Regions from separate parts of the Vibrio pelagius genome, predicted to be linked through region 2. Evidence: predicted binding sites of a transcription regulator. Region 2 holds the regulator's gene; each other region holds the start of a gene.
What was found. Region 2 encodes PurR, which represses purine synthesis genes. Its sites were predicted from a motif close to TNANGNAAACGTTTNCNTNA; they were not measured.

Region 1 (11,110 bases), 1.6 Mb from region 2:
GGCTGCACATGGCATGCAAACAATGGAGCAAAATGCCAAACAGTTGATTGCTCAAGGCGTGGTGGACTCAGATGAAGTCCAAAACAAAATTGAAATCGAAACAGCACTGTTTTAATCAAAGGTATTGATAATGGAATTGAACCAGATCCTCGAGGGAATGCTGTCGCAAAAGGCGTCCGATCTTTATATCACGGTTGACGCGCCAGTGTTGTTTCGCGTGGATGGAGAGCTGCGTCCGCAAGGTGAAGTTCTCAATGAAGATCAAGTGTCACAGCTGCTAGACGCAATGATGGATCAAGAGCGACGTGACGAGTACCGTCAAACACGCGAGGCGAACTTTGCGATCGTTCGAGATAGTGGTCGCTTTCGTGTCAGTGCCTTCTTCCAGAGGGAGCTCCCTGGTGCAGTTATTCGTCGTATTGAAACTAATATCCCAACCTTTGAGCAGTTAAAGCTCCCGGATGTTTTACAAGACCTCTCAATCGCTAAGCGCGGCCTTGTGCTGGTGGTTGGTGCAACAGGTTCTGGTAAGTCGACGTCGATGGCAGCGATGACGGGGTATCGCAACCATAATCGCTCAGGTCATATTCTTACGGTGGAAGACCCGATTGAGTTTGTGCATGAGCACAAGAAGTGCATTGTCACCCAGCGTGAAGTGGGTTTAGATACAGAGAGCTACGAAATTGCGCTTAAGAATTCGTTACGCCAAGCACCCGATATGATCTTGATTGGTGAGATTCGAAGCCGTGAAACCATGGAATACGCGATGACCTTTGCTGAAACGGGGCATCTATGTATGGCAACGCTACATGCAAATAATGCCAACCAAGCGTTAGAACGTATTCTTCATTTGGTGCCGAAAGAGCAGAAAGAGCAGTTCTTGTTTGACCTGTCGATGAACCTACGTGGCGTTGTGGCGCAGCAGCTCATACGAGACAAAAATGGCAATGGTCGTCATGGTGTGTTTGAGATCTTACTCAACAGCCCACGTGTGTCAGATCTTATTCGTCGTGGTGATTTACATGAGCTCAAAGCAACGATGGCAAAGTCGAAAGAGATTGGAATGCAGACTTTCGATCAAGCATTGTATGACTTAGTTGTTGCAGGGAAAATCAGTGAAGAGGATGCATTCCACAGTGCTGACTCGGCGAACGATCTCAGGTTAATGTTAAAAACGCAGCGCGGTGACGGTGATTACGGCAGTGGTTCTCTGGCCGGCGTGAAAATTGATATGGGCTAAATAACAAAAGCCCTGAAAGAGTTCAGGGCTTTTAAATCTTTGAGTTTAATGAAGCTTAATTGTGTGAAAAACCGCGGTTGTCAGAGTAGTAACCTCTCTCTTTTTCAAGCTTTATTTTCTCAGGGTACTGATTACCACTGTAGCCTGAAGAGCTGTTTAATGAGCTACAAGCGGATATGGCGAGAACGGCAAACACAACTAGAATAATTTTCATAAGAACGTCCATTTTGATTATGGGTGCATCAGTGGTACGTCATAACTGAAGAGCGAGATCACAAAAAAGTCGAACTATTGACCACTTAATTTTTTCTATGAATATTGTGCTTCAAACCAGCTTTCTAGGATCACCACAGCAGATTGGTTATCAACATTACCTTTACTCAAGGCTTTATAGCCGCCCATGTCAAACAGCTCAGCGCGCGCTTCAGCCGTAGAGAGTCTCTCATCGTGCAGTTCAACATCAACACCAAAACGTCCCTTTAGGCGGTTAGCAAACTTTTTTGCTCGTGGGGTAATAGTCTCTAGCTCTTTTCCGTGAAGATCTGTTGGATATCCAACAACAATGAGATCGGGTTGCCACTCTTTGATCTGCTTTTCAATATCGTCCCAATTGGGGATGCCATCTTTTGCTTTAAAGGCTTTTAATGGGCTCGCTGTGCCTGTGATTTCTTGACCAATAGCGCTACCGATACTTTTTGTACCGTAATCGAATGCCATAATTGTACGTGACATAGTGTTTCCAAATTGATGAGATGGATAAAGGTTATGCGTGACCAGATTCTGCCGACAGCTGCGCCGCGTTGATTCCGAGCATCTGAACGGCGACTTTCCAACGCTCTGCGATAGGGGTGTCAAAGATGACTTTAGGGTCGGCCTCAACAGTGAGCCAAGAGTTCTCAGTCAGTTCTGTTTCTAGCTGTCCGGGTTCCCAACCTGCGTAGCCTAAAGCGACAACGTAGTGTTGAGGCTCATCCTCGGTGCCTAGAACCGTAAGAATGTCACGCGATGTCGTGACAGAGAGCTGATCCGTCATGCTGATACTGGATTGGTAATTGCCGTTAGGCTTATGCAGAATAAAGCCTCTGTCTTCAGCAACAGGGCCGCCACTTAAGACGGGTTTGTCTAAACTGGCTTGATTCAACTTAGGCTGGGTGGCATCGATTTCAACCTGTTTGAGCATATTGCCTACAGTGACGTTAATGGGAGCGTTAATCATCAGCCCCATTGCTCCTTCGTCGTTGTGTTCACAAAGGTAGATCACTGAGTTTTGGAAGTAAGGATCTTTCATTCCAGGCATTGCGACCAGAAAATGGTTAGTGAGATTCATAGTACCTCCTGCTCTAAAGGAAAAGGAGCGGCTGGGTCGCCGCTCTCATGCTAACTCAGTCAGCTAATATTATTGTCTAATGATAAGCTTAGGTTATTTTGCGCTGATACGGCGTTCAATCGCATCCATTAGTTTACCGGTAATCGAGATATCAAAGGCGCCTTCAATTTCACGAATACAAGTTGGGCTAGTTACGTTGATCTCTGTTAGCTTATCACCAATCACATCAAGACCAACAAAAATCAGTCCTTTCTCTTTTAGAGTTGGAGCAACTGCTTTGGCGATTGCCCAGTCAGTTTCGCTAAGAGGACGTGCTTCCCCTGTTCCGCCCGCTGCTAGGTTGCCACGCGTTTCGCCTTTTGCTGGGATTCGTGCTAGGCAGTAAGGCATTGGCTCCCCATCCACCACAAGAATACGCTTGTCACCATTGCTGATGTCTGGAACGAAAGTTTGAGCCATTGCGTAGTTCTGGCCGTGATTAGTTAGTGTCTCAATGATCACAGATACGTTTGGATCACCTTCTTTTACTCGGAAGATAGAAGCGCCACCCATGCCATCAAGAGGCTTAAGAATCACATCACCATGCTTCTCACGGAACTCTTTAATCTTTTCCGCTTTACGTGTAACGATAGTGGTTGGCGTTAGCTCTGGGAACCACGCTGTGAACAGTTTTTCGTTACAATCACGAAGGCTTTGTGGTTTGTTTACGATGAGTGCACCGTTCTCTTCTGCACGCTCTAGGATGTAAGTCGCATAGATGTACTCAGTATCAAACGGAGGATCTTTACGCATTAGAACAGCATCGAGGTCAGACAGTGCGATAGTTTGCTCTGACTTGAATTCATACCAGCCGTTTGGATCTTCTTGAAGTTCAACAACCTTAGTATCCGCAATCGCAACACCTTGATCTAGGTGAAGATCGTTCATCTCCATGTAATGGATTTCGTAGCCGCGACGTTGCGCTTCAAGCATCATGGCAAAGCTAGAGTCTTTTTTGATGTTGATGGACGAAATAGGGTCCATCACAATACCGAGTTTGATCATTATTTTTCTCCGTTTAACCAAGATCGCCGAAACGAACTTGTAAAGCTGTAATTGCAGTTAGAGCCGCAGTCTCCGTGCGTAGAACACGTGGACCAAGTAGCGTCTCTTCAAATTTATATTGTTCTGTCATGCTGATCTCTTCAGCTGACAAACCACCCTCTGGACCAATCAGCAGTCGAACCTTGCTAATAGGCTCTGGCAGAGTGTTGATTGAGTACTTAGCTCTAGGGTGTAGGTTTAACTTAAGCGCTTCGCTTGGCTCACTGCACCACTCTTCGAGCTGCATGATAGGGCGAATTACAGGTACGGTGTTACGACCACACTGCTCACAGGCGGCAATCGCAATCTTCTGCCATTGAGCTAGCTTTTTCTCGAAGCGTTTTGCATCAAGCTTCACGCCGCAGCGTTCAGAGATGAGTGGGGTAATGGTGTTGACGCCAAGCTCTACCGATTTTTGGATGGTGAATTCCATCTTATCGCCGCGAGAGATAACTTGACCAAGATGCAGGTCGAGCGGTGACTCACTGCTGCGCTCGATACGCTCTGTCACGTTAACCGTCACATTTTTCTTCGATACTTCGGTGATCTCAGCCGGAAACTCAGCTCCGCTACCATCAAAAAGCAGAACCTCTTGGCCCTCTTTCATGCGCAATACGCGTCCAACATGCCCTGCAGCATCCTCGCCAAGTGCAAGAGAACCTAATTGTTGAATGGGTTCAGGGTGGTGAATTCGAGGGATTCTCATGTTGGTTGACCTGTAAATTGTTAATCTGGGGTTTAATATCTCAGCCTAACATGGATGCGCGATGAAGAAAAAACAAGGGCAGCGCCAGAGTTTCAAAGTAATTTGAAACTCTGGTATCCAAAACAGAGATTTAAGGAGGCAAGGTGGGTTACTTACAATTCTCGTAAACAAACGGGTTATGGTTGCCTTGAATGCGGAAAATACGTTCATCACGAGTACATTCCCACTCATCGACAGGGAATTGCTTATTCCATGCCATCATCAAGTTAGTTTGTTGTTTCGATAGCTTGAAGCCGTATTCTTTGCTCATGTACAGATAGGTACGCGCAATCGAACCTTTGGCGCGATCGGGTGGCATTACCTTGCGCTGTTTGAAGTTGACCTGCATCTCACATTGGCCATAGCTAACGCCATCAACACCATTCCATTGGCTGAAGTTGTAGTTAGAGCGATCACCATTCACTTCTCCGATTGCAGGAGTTAGGTTATGGAGGTCGGCTTCCATTGATTTAAAAACCTTGTCATTGCGGGTGCAGTTCTTACGACCGCCATTCTGCCAACACTGGCGCTGGTGGCCGAATTGCCATGCCGGCACCACATGCTCCCACTCGATGCGAGAAGCTCGCCTCTGCTGCTTTCTGACTTCATAGCCGCATCCTTCAAGGTCAGGAATCCCTTTCTTTTTATCCTTCCAAGTAATGTCACAACCACAATAAAAAGAGGTTGGATGGTCAAGGTAGATTTTTACGGCTTCGCGTTTGGCTTTGGAAAAAGAGCTTGGTGGTGCGGCGAAAACGCTTTGGGTCACCAGTAGGCCAAATAGTGCTGAGAGGTAAAAAGACACCGATAGGCCAAATGCTTTTGAAGGTGATTTTCTCATGTAAAAAGACTGATAAAAGTATGATAATTATCAGTCTAGCACTCAAATGACATTTTTCTCTATTACATTTTGTTGCTAGCTCTATTGTGTCTAGCTGAGCTGTTTACCGGTGAAAGTGAGTAGCTGGTTGCATTGCTGACAGCGGTAGCTTGCTTGATTGCGCTGCACTTTATTGTGACGGCGGATGGTCAGGGGGTAGAGGGTACAGCCGCAGTTGTATTCAAATGTTTTCCCTTGAACTGAGTTCACCGAAAAGCTATGCGTGGTCTTTGCTGGCACCTTGAATACCTGCTCCATCACATACCGCCACTCTTTACCATGAGGCTTAACACGGCCAAAGACTTGGTGGGTAATAAGGTGAGCTATTTCATGAGGGATCACCTCTGCAATAAAGGCGTCTTGATTTTCATTGAACAGCACCGAATTTAGACGTATCTCATTGAGTTGAAGATAAGCTTTGCCTGCTGCTTTTCCTCGTACTTGGTAAGTTAGCTTTGGTATTGGAAATTGGCGAGAGAAGTGCGAGTTTGCAATATAAATACATTCCGCCAACTTCTTATTGGCTCGATGATGCAATGGGTTGTAAGACGACAAAGATGAGACTCCAAACAAAAGGCCTTAGCTAGATGCTAAGGCCTTATCCTATCATTGGTTCTGATCGAGATCAGGTACTACATATGGTGATTTTTCTTGATCGTCTCACGGTAGGCGTGCCATGTACCGTAGCCGAGTAGTGGCATGGTTACGATCATACCGACACCATAAGTGGCAAACCCGATTAAGATACCGCCGCAAATGATAGCCGCCCAGACCACCATCGCCGGCAGGTTCGATTTCACTGCGTTGAAACTAGTGAATATCGCACTCATCACGTCAACTCGGCGCTCCATCATAAGTGGAATAGAGAAGGCTGAGATACTGAAAATCAGGCTAGCGATAACGAAGCCGACGACAGAGCCCGTGATTAAGAAAGGAGCAAATTCAGCCAGCGGTGCTCCTTGCACTGACGGGTATAGAGCATGCAGTAGAGCAGCGATTCTCATCCAGAAAATCATCGCAACCATCAATACAATCGCAAATGCCCATTGGTGGGTTGAGTTGCGAGTGATGGCCTTCATTGAATGGAATAAACTGGCGTTGTGGCCTTTCTCTCTCTCCCAACTAGCGTCATATAAGCCGAGAGCCAAAAACGGCCCAATCAGCATGTAGACAATCAGGCTCGGCATAACCACTAGGTATGTGCCTTGCCATTGCACCAGCTGAACAATCGCAACGGCAGCGGCCATAAAACATAAGCCATAGAATGCGCTGATCATCGGCATTCGCACTAGATCGTGAAGCGCGAGTGAGAGCCAATGAAAGGGCGCAGAAATACTGACTTGGTTGCATGGAATAGTGCGAGCGTATTCACTGTCACTCACCCTATTTTTGTCTTTTTTAAAATCGGATGGATTTGCGGTACGAGGCATAACTTCCCCTTAGTTAACATAACGTCCTGGATTCAACCTCATTTGTCCTCACAGCGGCTGGCAGCGAGTCATCTTGGTTGAGCTGTTATTGAAATATCATGTCCTAGAGAGCCGTCTCGCGTTGCCTAACGGGGTGTAATTTAACCAGTTGTTGCACCAAATGTGAGCTTGATCGCCTAGGAGTACTTTAACTATTGTCACTACTGCTAAAAAACACAAATTATCCGAGATGTTTTTGAGTGGAATTTTATTAGAGAAATTGACGAAATATGGCAGGGAGTTAGAGGTAACTGCATAAAAATAAAGCCCTTACTGGCGGGTAAGGGCTTTTGGAAATTTTTTGCTTGGCGCGAAATTATTTTAGGCCAGCAAAGTCAGCTAGGATTGCTGCTTTGTCGGTTGCTTCCCAAGGGAACTCTTCGCGACCGAAGTGGCCGTAAGCTGCTGTCTGCTTATAGATCGGTTGAAGAAGGTTCAGCATCTCTTGCAGGCCGTATGGACGTAGGTCGAAGTTTTGACGAACGGCTTCAATGATGATGTCGTGAGATACTTTTTCAGTACCGAAAGTCTCAACCATGATAGATGTTGGATCAGCAACACCGATAGCGTAAGAAAGTTGGATTTCACAACGGTCTGCCATGCCAGCCGCAACGATGTTTTTAGCAACGTAACGAGCTGCGTAAGCTGCGCTGCGGTCAACCTTTGATGGATCTTTACCAGAGAATGCGCCACCACCGTGACGAGCTGCACCGCCGTACGTATCTACGATGATTTTACGACCCGTTAGACCACAGTCACCCATTGGACCACCGATAACGAAACGGCCGGTTGGGTTGATGAAGAAGTTAGTGTCTTTAGTAATCCACTCTGAAGGTAGTACTGGCTTGATGATCTCTTCCATTACTGCTTCACGTAGGTCAGGTGTTGTTACTGAATCACAGTGCTGAGTTGAAAGAACAACAGCGTCTATACCAACGATCTTGCCTTGGTCGTATTGGAAAGTAACTTGTGATTTCGCATCTGGACGAAGGAAATCTAGCTTGCCGCTCTTACGCACTTCAGCTTGTTTTTTAACAAGTAGGTGAGAGTAAGTAATTGGTGCTGGCATTAGGATTTCAGTTTCGTTTGTTGCGTAACCGAACATGATGCCTTGGTCACCTGCACCTTGCTCTTTAGGGTCAGCTTTATCAACACCTTGGTTGATGTCTGGAGACTGCTTACCAATTGTATTTAGTACAGCACAAGAGTCAGCATCAAAGCCCATGTCAGAGTGAACGTAACCAATTTCACGAACGGTTTCACGAGTGATCTCTTCGATATCAACCCATGCAGACGTTGTTACTTCACCGCCAACCATAACCATGCCCGTTTTCACGTATGTCTCACAAGCAACACGTGCTTTAGGATCCTGTTCTAAGATGGCATCAAGAACAGCATCAGAGATTTGGTCTGCAATTTTATCTGGATGGCCTTCTGAAACAGATTCAGAAGTGAAAAGGTGCTTAGCCATGAGAGCTCCACTTTTAGTATTAGGTGCAAAGTTTCTATCTGCGTCGCAGAGGGTTGCGCCGAGATCAAATTCAATAATTTCTGTAGGTGTTTCTACATCTAGACGTCTATTCTAAATTCCAACGGTCGAATTACAAGCTCTTTTTTATGATATGTCATAACCAAACGATTGCTTTCTCACTTATGCTAGTCCGTTAAAAACTAGGGAAATGTTGTAAAAGTGCGAAAACTGACCTTGAAAACCTCAGCAAAACGTTTGCAGTCACCATAGGCGTTTGAGAGAATAACCGCGCTAACAACTAGCAATTATTTCTCATTTTTCAAATCGCTTATGCACTCAGGAGCAGACATGCCTTCTCGTAAAGATCTCGCAAATGCAATCCGCGCACTTAGTATGGACGGTGTTCAACAAGCTAATTCAGGCCACCCAGGCGCACCTATGGGTATGGCTGACATCGCTGAAGTTCTTTGGCGTGGTCACTTGAACCACAACCCAGCAAATCCAGAGTGGGCAGACCGCGACCGTTTTGTACTGTCAAACGGCCACGGTTCAATGCTAATTTACTCTCTGCTTCACCTAAGCGGTTATGAGCTATCTATTGAAGATCTTAAGAACTTCCGTCAACTTCACTCTAAGACGCCAGGTCACCCAGAGTATGGCTACGCACCGGGTATCGAAACGACAACAGGTCCTCTAGGCCAAGGTATCACTAACGCAGTTGGTATGGCGATGGCTGAGAAAGCATTGGCTGCTCAGTTCAACAAAGAAGGCCACGACATCGTTGACCACTTCACTTATGCATTCATGGGTGATGGCTGTCTGATGGAAGGTATCTCTCACGAAGCATGTTCTCTAGCTGGTACGCTAGGTCTTGGTAAGCTTATCGCTTTCTGGGATGACAACGGCATCTCTATCGATGGTGAAGTTGAAGGTTGGTTCTCTGACGACACGCCTAAGCGTTTTGAAGCATACGGCTGGCACGTAATCCCAGCGGTAGACGGTCACGATATCGAAGCAATCAACGCTGCAATCGTTGCTGCTAAAGCAGACCCGCGTCCAACGCTTATCTGTACTAAAACGATCATCGGTTTTGGTTCTCCAAACAAATCAGGCTCTCACGACTGTCACGGCGCACCACTAGGTCACGACGAAATCGCAGCAACGAAAGAAGCACTAGGCTGGGCTCACGGTCCATTTGAAGTTCCAGCAGACATCTACGCTGAGTGGGATGCAAAAGAAGCAGGTGCTGAGAAAGAAGCGGCTTGGAACGCGAAATTTGACGCGTACGCGGCGGCTTACCCAGCAGAAGCAGCAGAGCTTAAGCGTCGTCTGAATGGCGAACTACCAGCAGAGTGGGAAGAGAAAGCAAACCAAATCATTGCTGATCTTCAAGCAAACCCTGCTGATATCGCATCACGTAAAGCATCTCAAAACGCACTAGAAGCGTTTGGTCAAATGCTTCCAGAATTTATGGGCGGCTCTGCTGACCTAGCACCTTCGAACCTAACTATGTGGTCTGGTTCTAAGTCTCTAGAAGCAAATGACTTCTCTGGTAACTACATCCACTACGGTGTACGTGAATTCGGTATGACGGCGATCATGAACGGTATCGCACTACATGGTGGTTTCGTTCCTTACGGCGCAACATTCCTAATGTTCATGGAATACGCACGTAACGCAATGCGCATGGCTGCTCTGATGAAAGTTCAGAACATCCAAGTTTACACGCACGATTCTATCGGTCTTGGCGAAGATGGCCCAACTCACCAACCTGTTGAGCAAATGGCATCACTTCGTCTAACACCGAACATGAGCACATGGCGTCCATGTGACCAGGTTGAGTCTGCAGTGGCTTGGAAACTGGCTATCGAGCGTAAAGACGCACCAACGTCTCTAATCTTCTCTCGTCAAAACCTTGCACAACAACCTCGTGATGCAGAGCAAGTAGCGAACATCGCAAAAGGTGCTTACATCCTGAAAGATTGTGAAGGTAAGCCAGAGCTTATCCTTATCGCAACGGGTTCTGAGGTTGAGCTAGCAGTAGAAGCGGCGGCGCAACTGACGGCCGAAGGCAAAAAAGTACGCGTTGTTTCAATGCCATCTACTGATGCATTCGACAAGCAAGACGCGGCTTACCGCGAAGAAGTTCTACCGTCAGACGTAACAGCACGTATCGCTATTGAAGCGGGTATTGCTGACTTCTGGTACAAGTACGTTGGCTTCGACGGTCGCATCATCGGTATGACAACATTCGGTGAATCTGCACCAGCTGGCGAACTATTCAAGATGTTTGGCTTTACTACTGAGAACGTAGTAAGCACAGCTCAAGAGCTTCTAGCTTAATGTGAGTTATCCACGAAGGCCTGAGTGCTGAAGTGAAAATAGAGAACCGAGCTCTGAGTAGCTCGGTTTTTTATTGGTTGTCATGAATTATTTTTAGCGAGTTAGATCACTCAACTAATGCCTTTTAGGTAGGATTCGGTTATCATCTGTTGCACGAAATTTTGGTTAGATGTATGGAACTATGCTAAAAGTCGCAATCAACGGATTTGGAAGAATAGGGCGCAATGTTCTAAGAGCGCTTTATGAAAGTGGCAAAAGCCAACAAATCAAAGTCGTCGCAGTTAATGAGTTAGCACAACCTGATGCTATGGCTCATCTGCTTCAATACGACACCAGTCACGGCCGTTTCGGCAAGAAAATCTCGAACGATCAAGAGCATATTTATATTCATCATGAAAGTGGTGAAATCGACAGTGTTCGTATTCTCCATTTAGCTGAAATTGACCTACTCCCTTGGCGCGATCTTGAAGTGGATATCGTGCTGGATTGTACCGGCGTGTATGGTTGTCGTGCCGATGGCCTCGCTCATATCGAAGCTGGCGCTAAAAAGGT
Region 2 (11,110 bases):
GCTGCATTTGAGTCATCACCGCTTGGCTGTCTTCTAGCTCAGCCCCCGTTTGCTCACGCAGGTTGTCTAAGGCGTCGTTTGCTGTAATCCACGCAGGAGCAATTGCTTCAAGTTTTTGAATCTCTTGATCATAATTATGCTGTACACGACGCTTTTCACTCTTCGCTTCACGCAACTCTTCTTGAGCATACTCAAGCGTTTCGATCTGCATCGCATGACGCTCGCGCTCTTCTTCAAAGACCGCTTCATCATTCAGCTGAGTGTTGTGTTGCTTCTGGTACGCTTCAGCCAGCTCTTTTGCTTGACGCTGCTGTGCAACATCACGAGCCATATCGCGATGCTGAGCTCGCCATTGCTGTTCGTTTTCAACAATATGTTTTGCGTTGCGACCTTTATCAAGCGCTTGTTTAGCCGCTTGTGATGCTTCACTACGCTCTACCGTACCTACAATGCTTTTTACGAGAGACAGTGCTTTTTCAAACTGAGCAGACGCCGCTGACGACATATCCAGTTTGTGCTTCGTTGCTAGAAGGTGTTGCGTGCTCTGTTCTTCTTGCGTCTTAAGGTCAGAAACCAGCGTCAATGCGCCTTCTGCAGTAATGGACTCATCGTCCAATAACTGTTTGGTTTTCTCCAACGCTTGTACCGCTTGTTGGTACTGCAAGGCACGAGTCTGCTGAACGTCTAGGGCTTGTTGGTAATCCGCAAGCTGTGTTTTCAGGCTGTCCACTTCTTCTTCAGTAATAGTCGCCTGCTCTTCAGCAAGAAGAACACGCTCTTGCGCCTCTTCAACGACCATCATCTGCTCTTCTAGACGCTCGCTAAGCTCTTCAAGATCTTCGCTGTAACGCTCAATCTTCTCTTGTTGGCGCAGCGCTGTTTGTACAAGTTGTAGGTGGTCTGAAGCCGCTTGGTAATCTTGTTCAAGCGAAGACTCTTGTTCAACTAGCAGCTCAAGCTCTTCTTGCACTCGATTAAGTAAGTTGTTCTGTTCAAGCAAGGTTTCACGAGAGCCGAACAGCTCACCACGTAGCTTCATCGTCTGATCAAGCTTATTGCGACGATCATTCGCATGGCGCATGTAGTCTGCTGCCACGTAATTAGTTGACTCTGTGATCAAGTGTTTGAACAAATCACGATCAGACTGCGTTGTCTTGATCGCTTCTAGTGTCATTCGGTTTTCGCGTAGCGCCGATTCCATGTCTTGGAAGGCTTTCTTTACGCCACCGTTTTGTGGCAATAGGTAATCACGTAATGAACGCGTAATTGCACTTGAGATACCACCGTACAGAGATGCTTCAATCAGACGGTAGAACTTAGAACGGTCGCCACTGTTACGCAATTTCTTAGGTACAACACCAAACTCGAACATTTGAGCGTGGTAATCAACGATAGAAGAGAACGCTTTAAAGTGAGCACCTTCGTACTGAGCAACCGCGGCTTTTACATCATTGAGCTGACATACGCGCGCATGGCTGTCCGATACGTTTTCAATCAGTACATCCGTTGGCTTCACATGGCTTGGAAGACCTTGAATTAGGAATGGCTTGATGTCTACTTTTTTGTCACGACCCGCTACTTGTTGAAGCTTAACCGCAAACAATAGGCGCTGATTTCGCGAGTTCACCACATCAAGAGCGGCATAACACGCACCCGGTTGTAGCTTACCGTATAAGCCTTTATCACGAGATGACTGTGAGCTACCCGCTTCCGTTGTGTTTCGGAAATGAAGAAGCGTTTGGTCAGGGATCAATGCCGTAATAAACGCGGCCATCGTAGTCGATTTACCCGCACCGTTACCGCCAGAAAGGGTTGTCACCAAACCATCGATGTCAAAAGTACGTGCGAAGAAGCCGTTCCAGTTAACCATGGTCAGCGATTGATACTTACCTCTTTCAATCATGCTTCACCTTCTTCTTTTGTCTGTTCGTTGCTCATGATTTCGTCATCGAAAATGTCTTGTTGAGCATCTTGTTCTGTCTCTTCTTGCTCTTCATTAAGCAAGCTACCTTGATTTGGTTCTTGAGTATGAACTACGGCTTCACCATCACGGATTAGGCGCAGTTGCGCTTCGCGCATATCGTCACCAACGCGTACGTCCGCACCAAAGCGGAATACAGCCTCACTGATACGGAATTTACCCGTTTCACCGATAGAAATTAGCATGCCGATACGACGCAGACGACGCAGAGACGTTCTCACTTTCTCGAAAAGCTTCTCTTTATCTAGATCAGAACCAGAAGCACGATTGGTTGCCAGCTTCATCAGTTTCTTTTCATCAGCCAGAGTCATTAACTCTTCAAATAACTCTTGGTTAGTGAAGATACCTTCGTGAGCCAAGCGCTCTGGGCTCAGGTAAAGGAAACACAGCACCTTACCCACCAGCATATCAAGCTCTGAGAGTACACTTCGACCAATCAAAGAGGTTGAACGAGGACGTAGGTAGAAGAAGCCCTCTGGCGCTTTTACCAACTCAGTATTATAGCGCTGGTAAAATTGTTGAAGTTCCAGTTCGAAGTCCGCCAACAGTGCGTGATTATCTAGGTCTTCTGTTGAAATATGCTTACCTGAACGCAGCATGCTATCAAGCGCTGGGAACAGTGGGTTCGCAATCGCTTTTACCAGTTTCTCTGGCATGTAATCATCAGTACTTGTTAATGACATTTGCTTGTACCTTTGCACCGAAATCGTTGATTGCCTGCCAATCAGGTTGGATCGCCTGATAGTCAGACTCTGAGTAACCTAAGCGCACCGCTTGGTCGACAACAATTCTGGCTAAATCAAAATGGTGTGTGCGAGGGTGTTCTGCAAGGTAGTCTCGCAGTACTAGGCCAAGGTCGATTGGCGTCCCTTGCTGTTTGTGAACTTTCAACATCTCAGCGATTTTGTCTGAGAGGTAATCATTCACTTGTTCAAATTCTTCATACTCGACATCAAGTGGCGCTTGTCCCATCACCTCGTCATCACGCAGAACCAGTGCTTCATCACGTAGATCTGTGAGCTTTTCAGCGTCCGCGTAAGTAAGTAGCCAAGGTGCGTCGAAGTAGTCAGTAACCGACTGGCGCAGACGTTGGCTGAACGCTCGGTTCTTATCCATATCGATGGCAGTACGAATAAACTTATGTACGTGGCGGTCGTAGCCAATCCATAAGTCGATGGCTTGCTGGCCCCAACTTGTAATTCGGTCTAGTTTCATCTGCAAACCGAACAGGGTTTCACCAACGAACTCTAGCTCGTCGTCACCATACACAATCTCCTGGATATCAAGAATCTGTGTCTGCAGTTCATCACCAGCAGCTTGTAGGGTATCTTGAAGCTCTTTCAACGTTGCAGAGGTTTCAGATAACAGAGCTTCACAGTTGTTGATCGCTTCACGCCAATCTTTGTTAAGAAGGTCCGCGATCTGCTGTTTAACCGTCTGTTGCTGCTCATCCATTACACGCTGGTTAAGATCAATTTGGTCAAAAATCTCGCCAACTGAGTATTTTAGGACGCCATAAACGTTTTTGCGCCAGTGACCCGGCGTTCCGCCTTTTTGTGCGGCTTCAATGGCCTTCGCCATCTCGTCAGCAACCATCGATAGTTGAATCGATAGTTTTAACTTCGAGAATTGGCGGTGACGTAGGTAGTAATCTGAAATACCAATTGCGAGCGGCGATAGACGATAAATGCTCGCCCCATCGGTAATCTCACTGGTAAAACGGCTAATCAATTTCTGTTTTACCAGTTCATTGATTGCGTTGTTTGCGCGAAACGCTGAGGCTTCGCCGGTATCTTCGAACAGACGAGTGACAATGGTAAACGCGTCGTGCAGTTCACCCTCACCTAACTCTTCATCGAACCTTTCGTTGCTTAGTACTGCGATAGCAATTAGAAATGCCAATCGCTCAGGCGGCAAATTTAATGAAAAATCATGCTGCTTGACCCAGCCCACCAACTCATCAATTGGCTGCTCTTCGGCAGTTTGAGTCATTTCACTCATTGTGGTTCCTGTTACTGTTCTTTGTAACACCGAGCAGATGTCGATGTTACGCCTTTTCTTTATAACGCGGGCTATCAGGTTATCGACTGTAGCCTAGGAATGCGATGGCAACTCTTGTACCACATTCTCCGCTTTTTTATTCTGGTTTTTGCGCCCAAACGTGAACATAGCGACCTAAAGAGAGGTAAGGCTCTTGACGACATAGCTGTTTCTCAAGCTCAAGTACATCTTCGAATTGGTAGTCGCCCATGTACTCCATATTACCTATGTAATCGCTAAACGAACGAATACCCGACTTTCCTTTAATCTCAAGACCCGCCTCTTCTATCCACTGATAGACCTCTTCAGGTTTCAAACCTTTTTGGGGTTGCAGCTTAAACCGTTTTCGATGTGGCATCCCATTTAATACATGAGGAATATTGCCACAAATCACATTTTTGAGGACTAATCCGTGATGGTTGTAAAACATAATTGATGCCACGCCACCCGGCTTCACTTGCTTAAGCAGGATATCCAAAGCCTCTTTTGGATCAGCTAACCACTCCATTACAGCATGAAACATCACCATATCCACTGGCTCTTCTATATGCTGTGCAATATTTTGAACCGGAGAATGAATGAATCGATACTGTTCAAGCAAGCCGGCTTTATCAATATCTTGCTGTGCCAATTTCAGCATTTCAGAAGAGAGATCACACAGCGACACTTTATGCCCCAAGCTAGCTATCTTTTGCGACATCTGCGCTAAACCACCTCCAGCATCCAGAATGTGCAAAGGTGTTTCTTCGGTTTTAAATGTGCTTAACGCTTGCTTTAAATCTTCCCATACGATGATCTGACGGATCTCTCCTTTGTCAGAGCCGTAAATATTTTTTGCAAATTTGTGGGCAATATCGTCGAAATTACGGTCTTCAGTCACAGCTACTTGGGTTATCATGTCCTATCGTGCCTGCTATTCTGTCACAGGAATTTCAGGAATAAAGAGGCGATGTCTCTTTTTAGTACTAAGTGATGTTTTTTCGGACTAATCGGATATGTTTGAGCTGAAAAAAGTAGTGTCTTCACTGTTGATGCCACTGCCAGCAATGTTAATTCTCGCTTTTCTGGGGCTAGCCCTTGTTATGTTCACTACAAAACGTAAAACAGGGTGCCTTATCACGCTCTCTGCACTTTGTGGTATTTTCCTGATCGCGTTCCAACCCGTTTCTAGCCAACTTCTTATGCCAATGGAACGACAACACACCGCATTTTTGCCGACAAATGAATCTATCGACTATGTGATGGTATTGGGTAGTGGCCATGTCGTAGACGACCAAATCCCGCCTACATCTGAACTCAGCCGAACAGGCCTGATGAGATTGAGTGAAGGCATCCGCATTCAACGAATCTATCCCGGTGCTAGATTGATTTTATCTGGCTATGGTGGTGGTACTGAAGTCAGTAATGCACGCATGATGGCGAAGGTTGCCTTGGCCTTGGGTGTGTCTAAACGAGACATTATCCTACTTGAGACAGCTAAAGATACGTGGGAAGAAGCGCGTCAGGCTGCTGCATTTGTGAAAAACAAACGAATGGTACTCGTGACTTCCGCCAGCCATATGCAGCGCGCTCTCAACGAATTTCATGATGCAGGAATGAAGCCGATTCCAGCGCCTACCAATTTTCTGGCTCAAGAAGGCATTGAGCAACCTTGGAACAAGTACATGCCAAAAGCGATCTACTTAGAGCAGACCGAACGATATTGGCATGAAACGATGGGGTTAGTTTGGCAATCATTGCGCGATTGGCTAGATAACCAAAGCACCGAAATGGAAGAGCCAATGATCATCCCCGAACCTTCAATGCTTGAAGAAGAGCTCTCTGCCGCCTCCGATGCACTACCAACAAGTGGCGCACAACCAGCCATTTAATGCTGTATGAAGTGACTTTAAGTCCCTAGACCTTTCAAGCTAATTTCATAAACAAAAAGCCGAGATACTGAATATCTCGGCTTTTTCAATTTCGCTAGTTGAACATTTCAATTCTAGCTGCTAATCGCCTGCAAACATATAGCCTTCACCATGAACCGTCACAAAAATTTGTGGATTCTTTGGATCAAACTCCATCTTAGCACGCATACGACGAATCAATACGTCGATGGTACGATCGTTTGGTGCATCAACGCGGTGGCTAATCATATTTAAGATTCGCTCACGACTTAAAACCTGGTTAGGGTATGACGACAGAGCAACCAATAACTCATATTCAGCTTTGGTCAATTTCACTGGCTCACCGTTTTTACTCAGTGCGCGACGTGGAATATCAAACGTCCATTCACCAAAGCGAACGATTGACGCGTCTTCCGCCTGCTCAGTTGCATCTGATGGTGACTTGCGAGCCGCAGAAATTCTCCAAAGTAGGTTTTTCACTCGAACCAATAATTCGCGAAGTTCAAATGGTTTGGTAACATAATCATCTGCGCCCATCTCTAGGCCTACAATTTTGTCGATGCTATCCGTGCGTCCAGTAACTAAAATAATCCCAATGTCTGATTGACTGCGTAATTCGCGAGTTAGCATCAATCCATCTTCGCCTGGTAAGTTGATGTCCAGCATAATGAGATCTACGTTATTTTCTTCTAAAACATTTCTCATTTGAGCGCCGCTTTCTGCTTCGCTTACTGTGTAACCCTCATTCTGGAAATATCCAACTAGCTTACTACGGGTTACCACATCATCTTCAACGACTAATACGTGATAGCTCATCTACACCACTTTTCTTATTTAATAGTTTCAGTGACCATTCTATTCATAACTAGTAACAATTCTAGTAGTAGGTAAGATAAAAGCCAGAAACCTGAATTTTTTTTGATACAAGACAATCTTAAACCTTGCTATTTAACCCCCATCGCAATTCAATATAGGCATTACTACTAACGAGTGACTTTGCAGTTAGCAAATACAAGGGTTAGTAAGCCTTCGTACCGCAGATATTACGAAAGACGATATTAGGATTATTGAGATGAAAGAAACCAAAGCGTTCAATGAACAACGAGCTGAAATCTACTGGTGGCTATCGAGCCTGTTCGCGAAAGAACTGACTCAAGAAGAATTGGACAAATACCACTCGGTTGAGATTCGTTCGTTTTTAACCGGCCTCGGCGACAACGAGACGCTTAAGCCATCAATCAATAACCTAGTAGATACACTTAACCGATTACAGAACCGTGAAGATGCTCAATTAGAGCTTTCATCCGATTTTTGCGAGCTGTTCTTAAAGTCGGATAAGTACGGTGCTCTGCCGTACGCTTCTATTTATCTAGACAAAAGTGGACTACTGAATGCAAAACCAGCTCAAGACATGGAAGCCATCATGGCGTCTTACGGCATCGCCGTAAACCAAGATCTGAAAGAGCCTGCTGACCACCTAGCCATTGAGTTAGATTTCCTGGGTAACATCATTATTCGTTCCAACGACCTTGAGAGTGAACAAGATCTAGAAACGGCTTTCGCTACACAACACGAGTTTGTTGAACGACAGCTCCTTAGTTGGGTTCCACAGTTCGCAGTAAAATGCCGTGAATTTGATGAGTTTGGTTTTTACGCATGTGTTGCAGAATTGCTAGTCGCTTTCTGTAAACTTGATACACAATATTTAGCTGGTGAATAAATTCACTGATGACTAAGGGTACAATTTAGGTAGAATGTGACAACTCACCCAGATTTCTGGGTGAATTTTATTGCGAGTATTTTCTAGTCAGTCTAAAATTGTGACCGCAAACGATAAAATATGAAACATTCTCGAAATGCTATGCTTTAAATTAGCTAAGAGCATTTCGGTGTTAAGACAAGCCGCTCTCATAAGCGGTTTTTTGTTTTTTAGCACTTTAGTACCGAGAGAGCCCTCCATATTCTAAGCTCTTGTTCTGGTAGCTTTAAACGGCTACTTGCTCCGTACTGCTGAGGAAGTAGCTATCAATAGGATAAAGCCATGGCAACTATAAAAGATGTCGCTCGCTTAGCCGGCGTATCAACAACCACCGTTTCTCACGTGATCAACAAGACACGTTTCGTCGCAGAAGCGACTCAAGAAAAAGTAAACAAAGCCGTCGATGAACTAAATTATGCACCAAGTGCTGTTGCTCGTAGCCTGAAATGTAACTCTACGCGCACAATCGGTATGCTAGTGACTCAATCAACCAACCTATTCTTCTCTGAAGTGATCGATGGAGTAGAGAGCTACTGTTACCGTCAAGGCTACACGCTGATTCTATGTAACACAGGTGGTATCTACGAGAAGCAACGCGACTACATCCGAATGCTTGCTGAAAAACGCGTAGACGGCATCTTGGTAATGTGTTCTGACTTAACTGAAGAACTGCGTGAAATGCTTGACCGCCACGCAGACATTCCAAAAGTTGTTATGGACTGGGGCCCAGAGAGTTCACAAGCGGATAAAATCATCGACAACTCAGAAGAAGGTGGCTACCTCGCCACTAAATACCTGGTTGAACGAGGACATGAACGTATCGCTTGTCTAAGTGGACATTTGGATAAAGCGGCATGTGTAGAGCGTATCGCGGGTTATCGCCGTGCTCTTGAGGAAGCAAACATTCAAACAGATGACAGTCTAATTCTTGAAGGTAACTTCGAATGTGACACCGCAGTTATCGCGGCAGATAAAATCGTTGCAATGGAGAATCGCCCGACAGCAGTATTCTGTTTCAACGATACGATGGCACTTGGTCTTATGAGCCGTCTACAACAGCAAGGCATTAAGATCCCAGAAGACATTTCAGTGATTGGTTACGACAATATTGAGCTGGCAGAGTACTTCTCACCACCGTTGACAACTGTTCACCAGCCAAAGCGTCGTGTCGGCAAAAACGCATTTGAAATCTTGTTGGAACGCATTAAAGACAAAGATCACGAAAAACGCGTGTTCGAAATGCATCCAGAGATCATTGAGCGAGCTACAGTTAGAACGTTAAAATAACGTAAACTTTAGAAAAATCTAATAAAACGCACCGCTTGGTGCGTTTTTTTTATTCCGACAAAATAAAAACCTTGTTGCATATAAATACAACAATTAACTGAATTAAGATCACATTTTGGAATAACAAGTGTGAACCTCATTCAACAAAAAACTTTATTCTTCGTTATACAGTCACGCACAGGGCAAATCACTTGAAAGGGTGAGACGCAAAGCCTCCGGCCTAACCCATTATTGGTATGGTAGCGGGGTTACCGATGGCAAAATGCAGTATTTCCTACCTTTAGTAGTAATTTACGGCTTATTGACAATTTTATTGCGACATTTTGCTAATCTCTCGGACCTGCTTATTTGGTGGCGTAATTCAAATACACCGAGATAAACAATATGGATAAACCGATACTCAAGGACTCAATGAAGTTATTTGAGCCACTTGGAAAGATTAAGTCACGCTCAATGTTTGGCGGTTTTGGCCTCTTTGCCGACGACACGATGTTTGCACTGGTCGTTAACAATCAATTACACATTCGAGCTGACAAAAATACTACTTCAAAATTTGAACAACAGGGTTTCGAACCTTACGTATACAAAAAACGCGGATTCCCAGTCGTTACTAAGTATTTTGCTCTTCCAGAAGACCTCTGGCAGACTCAAGAACGTATTATCGAACTGGCAAAAACGTCCCTTGACTGTGCCAAAAAAGAGAAGCAAATCCAATCATCGGCGAAGCCTACACGATTAAAAGATTTGCCCAACCTTCGGCTTGCCACAGAGCGTATGTTGAAAAAAGCAGGCATCGATACCGTCGAGAGCTTGTATGAGTCTGGTTCTGTTAATGCGTACAAAGCAATAAAAGAGTCTCACTCGTCCAGTGTCAGCTTAGAGCTGCTTTGGGCACTTGAAGGTGCCATCAACGGTACTCATTGGTCGGTCATACCTCAACAACGACGCGATGAGCTTATCAACTCTATTAATTAAGTCCAAATCACTTAATTGTCAAAAGCCACATTGATGTGGCTTTTTTTATTTTCTATTGAAAGTTAATCTCTCCTCCTCCTGTCTAACTATACTAACTACAAGCAAAAAATTTAGGGACGCTCTCATGAGTAAGAAAATGATTTTAGGCATAATTTTAGTTGCCACGATAGTGATACTGGCTGTCAACTTTGGCCAGTACTTAACGCTTGAAAATGCCAAGGCTCAACAAGCACTTCTAAACGGCTACATAGAGAGTCATTTTGTTGCAGCAGCAGCAACCTACTTCATTCTCTATGTAATGATTACCGCATTTTCAATTCCAGGTGCCGCGGTGGTTACGCTGCTCGGTGCGGCTCTATTCGGCTTCTGGACCAGTTTGTTACTCGTCTCGTTTGCAAGCACTATAGGTGCAACACTGGCGTTTTTGAGCAGCCGTTTTCTATTACGAGACTGGGTACAAAGTAAATTTGGTGACAAGCTGTCTACCATCAACCAAGGTGTAGAAAAAGACGGGGCATTCTACCTATTCTCTCTACGTTTGATTCCGGTATTCCCATTTTTCTTAATTAACTTACTCATGGGTTTAACACCTATCTCCGTAGGGCGTTACTATTTAACCAGTCAGTTAGGGATGCTTCCTGGCACTGCCGTTTACTTAAACGCAGGTACTCAACTGGCAGAGATCGAATCTCTATCAGGTATCGTATCTCCTTCTGTACTCATCTCTTTTGCACTACTTGGGGTGTTCCCAATCGCCGCAAAATGGATTATGGGTAAGTTTCGTTCGGCACCAATAGTAGAATAGACAAGGAAAGTGGATGAAGATCTTCAGTGCTGCAAACCCAACTGAGGCTCATATAATCTGTGGGCTGCTAGAGAGTGAAAAGATTGCCTGTGAGGTGCGTGGAGAAGGGTTGTTTGGTTTGAAAGGAGAAATCCCCTTCTCTGAGGAAACAGACCCATATGTGTGGCTCTACGAGCCTTCTGACGCGCCTGCGGCATTGAATCTCATTAACGCTTATAAGAAACAACAAGACTCCATCATCTATGAAGAGTGGCGTTGCAGCCAATGTCATGAAATCAATGAAGCCCAATTTGGCTCATGTTGGCAGTGTGGCTCACCCTGCCCTGAAACATGAGTTAGCAAAAGGCGCTTAAAAGTCCAATCTCCAAAAGCTC
Region 3 (11,110 bases), 1.3 Mb from region 2:
GCCATCAGTTGGCCCGACAAGCTATTGATATCAACGACACCCTTGCCCAGACGTGAGGCAAGTACGTCGAGGTGCATTTTGGGCATCTGTTTCAGTTTATCCGCATGGACAAAGATATCGTGAATCGGTGCACCGAGTGCCACACAAGCTTTGATTTTCTGCTGCTCTAGGAAAGACAGACGAACCATTGCGTTGCCGCCAAAACGGAAACCAAACAGACCAACCTTGTAGTGATCAACCCAAGGGATATTCGGTAGCTCATTCAGAACCGCTTGGTGCAAACAAGAAGAGTCTTCAGTGAGCGGCCAGTGAGAGCTGTGGCCAATTGATGGCATATCTACAGTCAACATCGCGATATTCTTCGGTGCAAGATAATCTCGGAATAGACGCCACATATCCGTTTGCAAACTATCTAGCCCCGCACTGACAATCACCACAGGTTGAGGTTTATCTGTGTTCGATAGGTGCAGGTGCGCTTTGATCTTGCGGTTTTGATACGGAATCTCAAGCTGCTTTACCACCAGTTTAGTGTGCTTAATCGCTTCTGCATAAGCTGTGTTGGCCAACACCTGAGCTTGAGTCGCTAGGTTGTCGTTTTTCAAGTGAGGGTAGCCAGCAATACTAAAGCAAAGTGACGCAGAAAACAGTTCCTCTGCAACCTCTTCGCCGCTCTTATCGTTAGCACGGTTTTGGTGTTGCATACCGAGCTTGGTCCACTCATAAGCCCAGTTACCACTGCGGTAGCCCATGACGGTATCCAACCAATCATCTGTCGTACGTGAATGGGTCGATGATGCAATGCGTGACAATACCGCTTCTTGTTCAATCGGGTTTACCCCTTGCCAGACCCACTGCATGCGGCGCAGGTTTCGATACCACGCGCTATCTTGTTGTTCATGCTTCTGTTCAAGCATGTCGACAGAGCTCGGCATATATTGCGTCAGCATTGAGGTCTCTTTCGCCTGTTTATGTTTGACAAATAGAGTTTCAGATAGGTTTTTACTGGTTTCTTCAGATAACGACATGGGGATTCTCAGTCGAGGATGATGACTGTAATAATATAAAAAAAAATGACCCTATAAAGGGTCATTTCTCAAAAAACACAGATTATGCTTATTTTGACTTGCGATTTACTGGCTCAATGTAACCTAGGCTTAGATCCCACGGCTGTTCAATCCATGTGTCTTGAGCGATATCAACAATGTAATCGTCGAGTAGCGCTGCACCTGAAGGCTTAGCACATACCGCGATTAGCTTCGCTTTAGGGTACATTTCACGTAGTTTACGTGCAGTGTCACCGCTGTCTACTAGGTCTTCAACGATTAGGAAACCTTCACCGTCACCCTCTGGCGCTTTAACGACAGTCATATCACGTTGGTGATCGTGGTCGTAGCTAGAAATACAAATTGTATCAACGTAACGAATACCTAACTCACGAGCCAAGATTGCACCTGGTACTAAGCCACCACGACTTACTGCCCAGATACCCTTCCACTGTTCTGCAGGCATTTGCTTAGCAGCCAGTTCACGGCAGTAAGATTGCATGTTGTCCCATGTGATGATGAATTTGTTACTCATAGTAATTAAACCTAATAAATTGTCATGTTGTTAGAGGCCATATCAACTTGGCCTCTGCAAGCGATTAAGCGAAGATGTACTTAAGGATAAAGATCAATGACATTACCCAAACGGCAATAGAAACGTCGCGACCTTTACCACTTAGCAGCTTAATTGCAGCGTAAGCGATGAAGCCTAGAGAGATACCCTCTGCGATAGAGTACGTCAACGGCATAAGCAGACATGTTACCACGACTGGAGCTGCTTCTGTAAGATCACGCCAATCAATACCAACCAGACCAGACATCATCAGAATGGCTACATAGAATAGTGCACCTGACGTTGCGTACGCTGGAATCATACCCGCTAGAGGTGAGAAGAATAGAGCAAGAAGGAAAAGTACGCCTACAACAACAGCCGTTAGACCGGTACGACCACCCTCTGCAACACCTGAAACACTCTCCACGTAAGAGGTGGTGTTTGATGTACCTAGAAGAGCACCAATTGACGTTGCGGTTGAGTCAGCAAGCAGTGCTTTGTTCAGACGAGGAAGCTTACCGTCTTCTTTAATTAGGTTTGCTTTTGTTGCAACACCAACTAACGTACCCGCCGTGTCAAATAGGTCGACGAATAGGAAAGCAAACACAACCGAGATCATACCGATTTCAAATACAGCAGAGAAATCAAGTTGCATGAATGTTGGCGCTAGGCTTGGTGGCGTAGAAATAATACCACCGTATTGCACATCACCAACAATGATTGCAATCGCTGTGATGGCAAGAATCGCGATCATTACAGCACCTTTCACACCACGGTGAACCAATGCAACCGTTAAGAAGAAGCCAAGTGCACCCAGAATAGGGCCAATCGCTGTAATATCACCCAGTGATACTTTAGTTGCTGGATTAGAAACCACAATACCTGCGTTGCTTAGAGCGATAAATGCAAGGAAAAGACCGATACCCGCAGAGATACCCACGCGCAGTGACATAGGAATCGAGTTAATGATCCATTCGCGAACTTTAAAAATACTTAGAAAAATGAAGATAACGCCCGATACGAATACCGCAGCCAAAGCCACCTGCCACGTGTAACCCATGCCCATTACAACGGCGTAAGTAAAGAACGCATTCAGACCCATACCTGGTGCTTGAGCGATTGGGTAATTGGCGACAAAGCCCATGATGAAACAGCCAATAGCCGCAGCTAAACAGGTTGCTACAAATACAGCGCCGTGATCCATACCAGCATCAGCTAAGATCATTGGGTTTACAAAAATGATGTAAGCCATCGTAAGGAAGGTCGTTAGACCGGCGATGATTTCAGTGCGCACATTGGTGCCATTTTCACTGAGTTTAAATAGCTTTTCGAACATTATCGAATCCTATAAGGGTAAAAAGTAAACGGTTGCGTAATCGATTGGCTCAGGATTATAAAGTTATCAAATAACAAATTCCAGATAGAATTAAGACTCTAACTAATATTAATGGTGAAAACGTATGAAACAGATCGATTAAAAAGCGCCATTGAAAGCATAAAAAACATTATTTAACAGATACTTAAAATAAACAAAAAACTAAAAGCAAGTGGTGTTTTTTTTGAACTATGCAAAAAGTTCACATGGAAGGTTAGGCAAGTAGCGTACGATAAAAGTCATAAAATTGCCCCATTTTTCAACAGATCCAGTAATAATGAAAATTCCGAACAGTTACAGTTCAAAATTCAACCAAACATTATGCTACCAATTACATTAAATAAGTGATCAAAAATAGCGCAGAAAGAGAGCCTGAGGACACAATATTAAGGTCACAAATCGAGCATTGGAACGGTGATGGAAAACAGCAGGCAAAAAAAACGCCACTCAACTATGAGTGGCGGTAGAATCAGTCAACCAGAGGGTTGTAAAAAAATTCCAATATATAGGGGTGAACAAACTGTTCAAGTCACACGCTCAGGTTACTTGTAACCAAAGCTAGTTGGGTATGCAAAGTTGCTAGTGTAAACAGAGCTGTTAAGCCAGAACGTTGCAGATGGTAAACCTTTCATAACTATCACCTTAATAAATCAATTAAAAACACTTTTGATTTCTCGGTTCCTTGGAGGCGATAAACGGACTCATCCTTTGAGCATTTACTCTTCATCTCAGAAGTTGGTTATTAATATACCGCAAAGAAAAAAGATTACAAGCAAATCTTGCACTAAATCACACTTATCAACAAAAGAGACTAAATAACAAACTCAAAATGTAATTAAATTACAAAAAAAGACCGATAAAAACGTTTGCATGGAAACTTATTAAGCAACTGAGCGCCTATTTTTGATCAGAGCAACAAATCTCTTTTCAAACTTTGAAACAATTGCCCGCGACTACCGCTACTCGTCTACCCGCTCAAATGGTATGCTGTCGGCATCAAAACAGACCTATATTTCTAGATAATTGTCCTTTATACAAAGCAACTTTTACCTAAAGATATGGTTATTCAATAAAAAAGGAGTTATCCGTGTCTGAATTCCATTCTGAGATCAGTAAATTATCCCCTGCCCCACTTTGGCAGTTTTTCGATAAAATTTGCTCAATCCCACACCCATCAAAACACGAAGAAGAGCTTGCTCAATACATTATTGCCTGGGCAACAGAACAAGGCCTAGATGTTCGTCGAGACCCAACGGGCAACGTGTTCATCAAGAAGCCTGCAACACCGGGTATGGAAAACAAAAAAGGTGTGGTACTGCAAGCTCACATCGATATGGTTCCTCAAAAGAACGAAGACACGATTCACGACTTCACTAAAGATCCTATCCAACCGTACATCGACGGTGAATGGGTAACGGCAAAAGGCACAACGCTTGGCGCAGACAACGGTATGGGTATGGCATCATGCTTAGCGGTTCTAGCATCAAACGACATTAAACATGGCCCAATCGAGGTTCTACTAACAGTAGACGAAGAAGCGGGTATGACCGGTGCATTCGGTCTTGAAGCGGGCTGGTTAGAGGGTGAAATCCTTCTTAATACCGATTCAGAGCAAGAAGGTGAAGTGTACATGGGTTGCGCTGGCGGTATCGACGGTGCGATGACATTTAACGTTGCCCGTACTGCAATCCCAGCAGATTTCGTAACTCGCAAGCTAACGCTAAAAGGCCTGAAAGGCGGCCACTCAGGTTGTGATATTCACACAGGTCGTGCAAACGCGAACAAACTGCTTGCTCGTTTCCTAGCCGGTCACGCAAAAGAGCTGGACTTACGCATCGTCGAATTCAAAGGCGGTAGCCTACGTAACGCAATTCCTCGTGAAGGATTCGTAACAGTTGCAGTACCCGCTGCAAACCAAGAAAAACTGGCTTCGCTATACAACTACTACACGGAGCTTCTTTCAACAGAGCTAGGTAAAGTAGAAGACAGCATTGTGACTTTCAACGAAGAAGCTTCAGTTGAAATGGGTGCACTTGCCGCGGCTGACCAAGCTCGATTCATTGCAGCACTAAACGCAGCGCCAAATGGCGTGATCCGTATGAGTGATGAGATCGAAGGTGTGGTAGAGACATCTCTAAACGTGGGTGTTATCACAACTGAAGAGAACTCAATCACTGTACTGTGCTTGATCCGCTCTCTTATCGATTCTGGCCGTAGCCAAGTTGAAAGCATGCTTCACTCTATAGCGGAGCTTGCGGGTGCAACTATCGAATTCTCTGGTGCTTACCCTGGTTGGAAGCCAGATGCGGATTCTGAAATCATGCACATCTTCCGCGACATGTACGAAGGCATCTACGGCCACAAGCCAAACATTATGGTTATCCACGCGGGTCTTGAGTGTGGTCTATTCAAAGAACCATACCCGAACATGGACATGGTTTCTTTCGGCCCTACGATCAAGTTCCCTCACTCTCCAGATGAGAAAGTGAAAATCGATACGGTTGAGCTATTCTGGAACCAAATGGTTGCACTACTTGAAGCCATCCCAGAAAAAGCATAATTCGCTTTTCTTGCAGAAACTAAAACAGGTGCTCATCGAGCACCTGTTTTTTATAACGAGTTTGTTGCGTTCTTTACAACAAATCTTAGGCGCGCTCTGCCGCGTAAGCCGCTAGTTCATCCATTGACGTTTGAGCCACAATCTCACCATCAATAAAATACGTTACTACTTCACCGTCACGCACACCAATCAAAGTCGCTTCGTCACCGTTTTGGTAGGTGATGCTCATTTGAATCGTATTTTCATCCAACTGCGTCATTTCACCACGCTCAATCACACGGTTCTGTGTTAACGGAGCGATTGGCGCTTCGGTTAGAGACTCATCTAATTTGTGATTGATATCGATGTAAGTATCGGTTTTGCTATCGAAAATATGTGGTGTACCTGTAATCGGGTTTTTGCCCGTCCAGAACTCCAGCGAGTTGAATACCAAGTAGTCAGCCGCAACGGTTAAACCGTAAACAGGCGCGAGCAGCATATTCAATCCACCCCGCGCATAACGGTTGTCCACCGCTTTGAGGTTAAATTGCATTAAGTAACCGGTAACAGCATTACTACCCACACAGCCAGAAAGAGCGGCCGACGCCACTGCCAATGCTACGATCTTTGTGATTGTTTTTTTCATAACGATCTCAGTTGATTAATTTACTCCCCCAAAGAGGGGGCTGGATAGTACTAACCTCAGACGCAATAAATATCAGAGTAAAATCAATAAATTGTCAGGACTACTACAGTCAAAAGACTTCTTGATCAAAGTCAAATCAACACTGACTCCATTCGCAGAACCCACCAATTAAAAATTTTTGTCGTCACCGTAAAGTGATTGATTCGTACTAAAAATCAACGATTGCTACATTTCGACTTAACCCATTATCTATTCGTTGAGAAACCTAAATGGCAAGACTAAAACCTAACCAACCATTCGAACTCCTTGATCAAACTGTACAGCCAGGCCAACGGATGGAAATTGAGCTGCAAGCGGCTCAACTGTATACCCACTCGCCGCTATCGATCCCTATTGAGGTGATTCATGGCCGCCAAGCGGGACCAACGTTGATGGTAAACGCAGCGATTCATGGGGATGAACTCAATGGTGTTGAAATTGCGCGTCAACTGACGAATGCTATCGATCCGAAAAAACTCAAAGGTACTTTGATTGTGGTACCTATCGTCAACGTGTTTGGTTTTATTCATAAGTCTCGTTACCTGCCCGATCGTCGCGACTTAAACCGCTGCTTTCCGGGAAGTGAAAAGGGTTCACTCACTTCGCGTATCGCACATACTTTCTTCGAGAACGTAGCAACACGTTGTGACTACATTTTGGATTTACATACCGGTGCTATTCACCGCACTAATTTACCTCAGATTCGCGCAAACTTATCGAATCCTGAGACATTAAGAATAGCGAACGCATTTGCAACACCAGTGATCATCGACTCGCCACTACGTGAAGGCTCACTGCGTAGCGAAGCCGAGAAACTCGGTATTCCAGTGCTGACGTACGAAGGCGGTGAAGCACTGCGCTTTGATCATTTAGCCATCCGTGCTGGTTACTTAGGTATTCACCAAGTGATGAAAGCCATCGGTATGCTAAGACCAAACCGTAAGAAATTACCAGAACCTGTGATCAGCCGCTCCACCAGCTGGATCCGTGCAGAATCAGACGGCATCTTACGTGTCATGGTAAGACTTGGCGAAAAAGTCGAAGCAGGACAAACTCTGGCTTACGTTAGTTCACCACTGGGTCATCAAGAGGGTCAAATCATCACTAAGAAAGGCGGTATTGTGATTGGACAACAAACACTGCCACTAGTGAATGAAGGAGATGCTGTGTTCCACATTGCTTACTTCAAGCAAGATAATGAAGATGTTGAACAATCAGTAGAAAACTACATTGAAGAGGTCGCTGAAGAGGTTTGGTCAACGACTCTGAATAACTGATCACTGGCTGAACGAGAAACTAAACTCCACAAAAAAGGCCCCAGTCGCTCAATACGATTGGGGCCTTTTCTTTACTGGGCGAGTAAACTCAACCTCATAGAATCTGAATCTTATTCAGCATCAAGCTCAGCAGCTGCTGCGCGAGCTTTTGCACGTGCTTCACGCGCTTGTGCTGCTTTTAGCTCTTTAGCGTGGCGCAGTTCATCACGCTCTTTACGCTGCTCTGCTTTACGCTCGTTGCGCTCAGCTTGGTTAGCAACGAAAGAAGCTAGCTCTTTCTCTGCCCATTCTTGTGCTTGAGCTTCTGTTTCAAAACCCGTTTCACGCTTAGAAACGCGAGTTGAGCGAGAAGTTACTTGACGAGTAATCTCTGCACACCAGCCATTGCGTTTTTCTGAAAGGCGGATATCAAATTTTTTGGTCTTAGACATGTTCTGTATTTTCCTAAGGGAGATCATTAAGGGATCGGTCAACTTTGATAACTCCATCTATGTGAGCATCTTTTAACACCATCCCTTGGTAAGCGCGGTATTAGAGCACAAATCCATAAACATTGCTGCAAATATTTGCAGCGGATCACACTCCAATTGTGCAAATCGTTTGCGACTCGGTGCCCTCAATTTCATTCCACCTTTCTTCCCCTCCACTTTGCAGAGAACAGAGCGTTAATGATGAAATGAACTATGCTCAAACATAGGCAAGTGAACCACTAATCGACTCGATTACCCATCAATGTTCAATGTCTTAACTACTCCGCCCATAATTAAAATAGCTAAGGAGTCGCTATGGATAGCTTCATCAAAAATCTACCAAAAGTTGAGCTGCACCTACATATAGAAGGCACACTCGAACCAGAACTGATGTTTGAATTAGCAAAACGCAACAACATCGACATCCCATTCGACACTCCAGATCAAGTGCGTCAAGCGTATCAATTTCACAACCTACAATCGTTTCTCGATATCTATTATCAAGGTGCCAATGTTCTTGTTCACGAGCAAGACTTCTACGACCTGACATGGGCTTACTTGCTTAAATGCCAACAAGATAACGTGATTCATACCGAGATATTTTTTGACCCTCAAACCCACACTGAGCGAGGGATTGAGTTTAAAACAGTGATCACAGGTATCACCCGCGCTCTAAAAAACGCCGAACAGGAGTTAGGGATCAGCAGTCAGTTGATCATGTGTTTCTTACGTCACCTTGATGAAGAGAGCGCCTTCGCTACTCTGAGTCACGCCCTTCCCTACAAAGAATACATTATTGGCGTCGGACTCGACTCTTCTGAGATGGGCCATCCTCCAGAAAAGTTTCAGCGCGTATTTCAAGAGGCGCTCAATCACGGTTTCCTCACCGTCGCTCACGCGGGTGAAGAAGGTCCTGCTCAAAACATTCGAGATGCCATTGAGATGTTAGGGGTTACTCGGATCGACCATGGTGTACGCTGCAGTGACGATCCAGAACTCATAGCGGAGTTGGCCGCACAGCGTATACCTTTAACGGTTTGCCCGCTGTCGAACACCAAATTGAAAGTGTTTGAGACTATGCAGCAGCACAACATCGTTGAGCTGCTGAGAAAAGGGCTATGTGTAACCATAAACTCGGATGACCCTGCCTACTTCGGTGGCTACATGAACGATAACTTCTTAGCCGTTGCCCATGCTCACGAAGTTACAGCCCAAGAGCTGGCGCAGTTTAGTATCAACGCTATCGAAGCGAGTTTCATCTCCCCTCATGCTAAGGAAGATATGATTACCCAAGTTCGACACTATCTCGCCAACCACTAAACCTGGACACTCAAGTTAAAACGAAAAAGGAAGCACATCGCTTCCTTTTTCGTTATTCATATATCTAATCACTTAACCCGGATGACCATCAACTCTAGGCGTTAGCAACATCATGCCAAATTTAAGCACATACATACCAAACGCGAGTACCCATAAACCCGCACTGATATTGACGATAGGCATCATATAAACCGGGAACAAACTAACACCGACACTGCGCAGTAACGCTGCGAGAATCAAGGCTGAAAAGGCTACGGCCATATTCGGCCCTTTGTAGATAGCGCGCCCTGTATGGCCCATAGTGACACGAGCAATCATCGCCAAGATCAAACCGCTCAAGCCACCTATTGCAAATAGGTGAATCATGTTATGCCCTGCAAACGGATTATCCAGTAAGCCACGTAATAGCAAGCTCAACGGAATACATAGGTATGCCGCGTGCAGTGACCACACCAACGGCTCAGACAGCGTCGCCCAAGGTTTCCAACGAATCACACGTATTAACTGAGCAATACCCGCAAACAGCATCAAAGGCTTACCGACTTCGACAAAAGTCAGTGGGAAGAAACTCAATACAAACAACCCAACCAACGGCAGATTGGCTAACCACTCGAGCCATAGTAGAGGTTGCGGCTTATCAAAGTTAAAACGACGTGCGGTGAAGAATGGGATGACTCTCCCTCCCATCACAGATAACAGCAGCGTAAACCACCACAGCATCGCATGCCAAACCGCTGAAGCAGGGAATGGCGGCATCCCCTTAATGGTTGCATAGCTGGCAAAGTTCGCCACGATCGCCAACACAAACAGTGGAACAAAAAATAGGTTTTTCCACCCTTTCGCATGTACTACTCGAAAGCCAATTTCGTAAGCAGCAAGAGCCAAAAACAGCGCTTCAATCGATGAAATTAGCCACAAGGGTGTGGGTGTCCAAAACAGAATTCGAGGCGCAAGCCACAAGCCGACCAAAGCCGCGAGACGATAATGTTTAGTACCATTGACGCCCGTCCATGTCTGTACCGCGGTCAACACAAATCCCACAACAATCGCCATCGAGAAACCAAACAACATCTCATGAACATGCCACCATAGAGCCGGCACTTGTAGGATCTCAGGTTGACCGTTCTGGAACATGTATACCCAAAGAACAATGGCGAGCACCGCATAGATGCTACCGAGGAAGAAAAAGGGTCTAAAGCCCAAACGTAGATAAGCGGGAATCGCATCCTCGACACTTTTGTCTGTGATATTTAACAAAGTCGCTCCTAAATTAATAAGCGTATCGCCAACTTGGATTCGAGAGTGGCTTGGCGATAGATTCACATATAACTAGGTCAATGCATGAAGCATTCCAACATACTAAATCACTGTATTTATTAATTTTAGTGGTATTCACTCTTCGATATAGAGTCAAATAAACACGCCCAACAGTGTCAATATGACACTTACAAGTCTTTCAGTTATATACTGACTTTTATTTGCATCCCTCATATAGTAGGAGGGTTTTCAACAATAAACAGACAAGGATAGCGATGTATATTTTTGGCTACGGCAGTTTAATCAACTCCTCTTCACGACAACTCACCGGTCAGACTGGAAAAGCGATCCCAGCGATCGTCGATGGTTTAGTGCGCCACTGGAGTAAAATCGATGACAGTTACGTATTATCTCCACTGATTGTTAACCTTGGCGAAGGGCAAGTGAATGGCGTTTTACTCGAAGTGGATGAGGTAGCACTGGCTGAGTTTGATCGTCGCGAGCGCGGCTATCACCGAATTGAATTAGATCCTGAACAGATCGAAGCGCATCAGGGCTTTGACCCTTCTCAAACGATCTGGGTTTACATTA

Region 1: metK (methionine adenosyltransferase) is a predicted target of PurR. The motif match lies at 8,459-8,478, and genes of this name have one in related genera.
Region 3: vsple_RS10880 (NCS2 family permease) is a predicted target of PurR. The motif match lies at 2,953-2,972, and genes of this name have one in related genera.

What each region holds. Positions count from the first base shown of each region.
Region 1 covers NZ_AP025503.1:2,730,299-2,741,408, reverse strand. Annotated here, with positions in the region: gene vsple_RS11995 (type IV pilus twitching motility protein PilT) at 1-115, shown strand, start outside; gene vsple_RS11990 (PilT/PilU family type 4a pilus ATPase) at 131-1,240, shown strand; gene vsple_RS11985 (hypothetical protein) at 1,296-1,454, opposite strand; gene ruvX (Holliday junction resolvase RuvX) at 1,550-1,972, opposite strand; gene vsple_RS11975 (YqgE/AlgH family protein) at 2,004-2,567, opposite strand; gene gshB (glutathione synthase) at 2,661-3,611, opposite strand; gene rsmE (16S rRNA (uracil(1498)-N(3))-methyltransferase) at 3,625-4,356, opposite strand; gene vsple_RS11960 (endonuclease) at 4,505-5,236, opposite strand; gene vsple_RS11955 (SprT family zinc-dependent metalloprotease) at 5,327-5,830, opposite strand; gene vsple_RS11950 (DUF2189 domain-containing protein) at 5,908-6,705, opposite strand; gene metK (methionine adenosyltransferase) at 7,061-8,215, opposite strand; gene tkt (transketolase) at 8,564-10,558, shown strand; gene epd (erythrose-4-phosphate dehydrogenase) at 10,740-11,110, shown strand, end outside.
Region 2 covers NZ_AP025503.1:1,157,291-1,168,400, reverse strand. Annotated here, with positions in the region: gene mukB (chromosome partition protein MukB) at 1-1,903, opposite strand, end outside; gene mukE (chromosome partition protein MukE) at 1,900-2,664, opposite strand; gene mukF (chromosome partition protein MukF) at 2,645-3,982, opposite strand; gene cmoM (tRNA uridine 5-oxyacetic acid(34) methyltransferase CmoM) at 4,119-4,901, opposite strand; gene elyC (envelope biogenesis factor ElyC) at 5,017-5,892, shown strand; gene torR (two-component system response regulator TorR) at 6,013-6,726, opposite strand; gene torD (molecular chaperone TorD) at 6,983-7,630, shown strand; gene purR (HTH-type transcriptional repressor PurR) at 7,952-8,956, shown strand; cyclic di-GMP riboswitch class I at 9,128-9,212, shown strand; gene vsple_RS05235 (TfoX/Sxy family DNA transformation protein) at 9,341-9,931, shown strand; gene vsple_RS05230 (TVP38/TMEM64 family protein) at 10,056-10,736, shown strand; gene vsple_RS05225 (putative signal transducing protein) at 10,750-11,070, shown strand.
Region 3 covers NZ_AP025503.1:2,492,330-2,503,439, forward strand. Annotated here, with positions in the region: gene frsA (esterase FrsA) at 1-1,025, opposite strand, end outside; gene gpt (xanthine phosphoribosyltransferase) at 1,114-1,578, opposite strand; gene vsple_RS10880 (NCS2 family permease) at 1,643-2,932, opposite strand; gene vsple_RS10885 (aminoacyl-histidine dipeptidase) at 4,059-5,531, shown strand; gene vsple_RS10890 (DUF3332 domain-containing protein) at 5,617-6,156, opposite strand; gene vsple_RS10895 (succinylglutamate desuccinylase/aspartoacylase family protein) at 6,426-7,472, shown strand; gene vsple_RS10900 (DUF3622 domain-containing protein) at 7,583-7,903, opposite strand; gene vsple_RS10905 (adenosine deaminase) at 8,258-9,262, shown strand; gene vsple_RS10910 (NnrS family protein) at 9,335-10,519, opposite strand; gene vsple_RS10915 (gamma-glutamylcyclotransferase family protein) at 10,795-11,110, shown strand, end outside.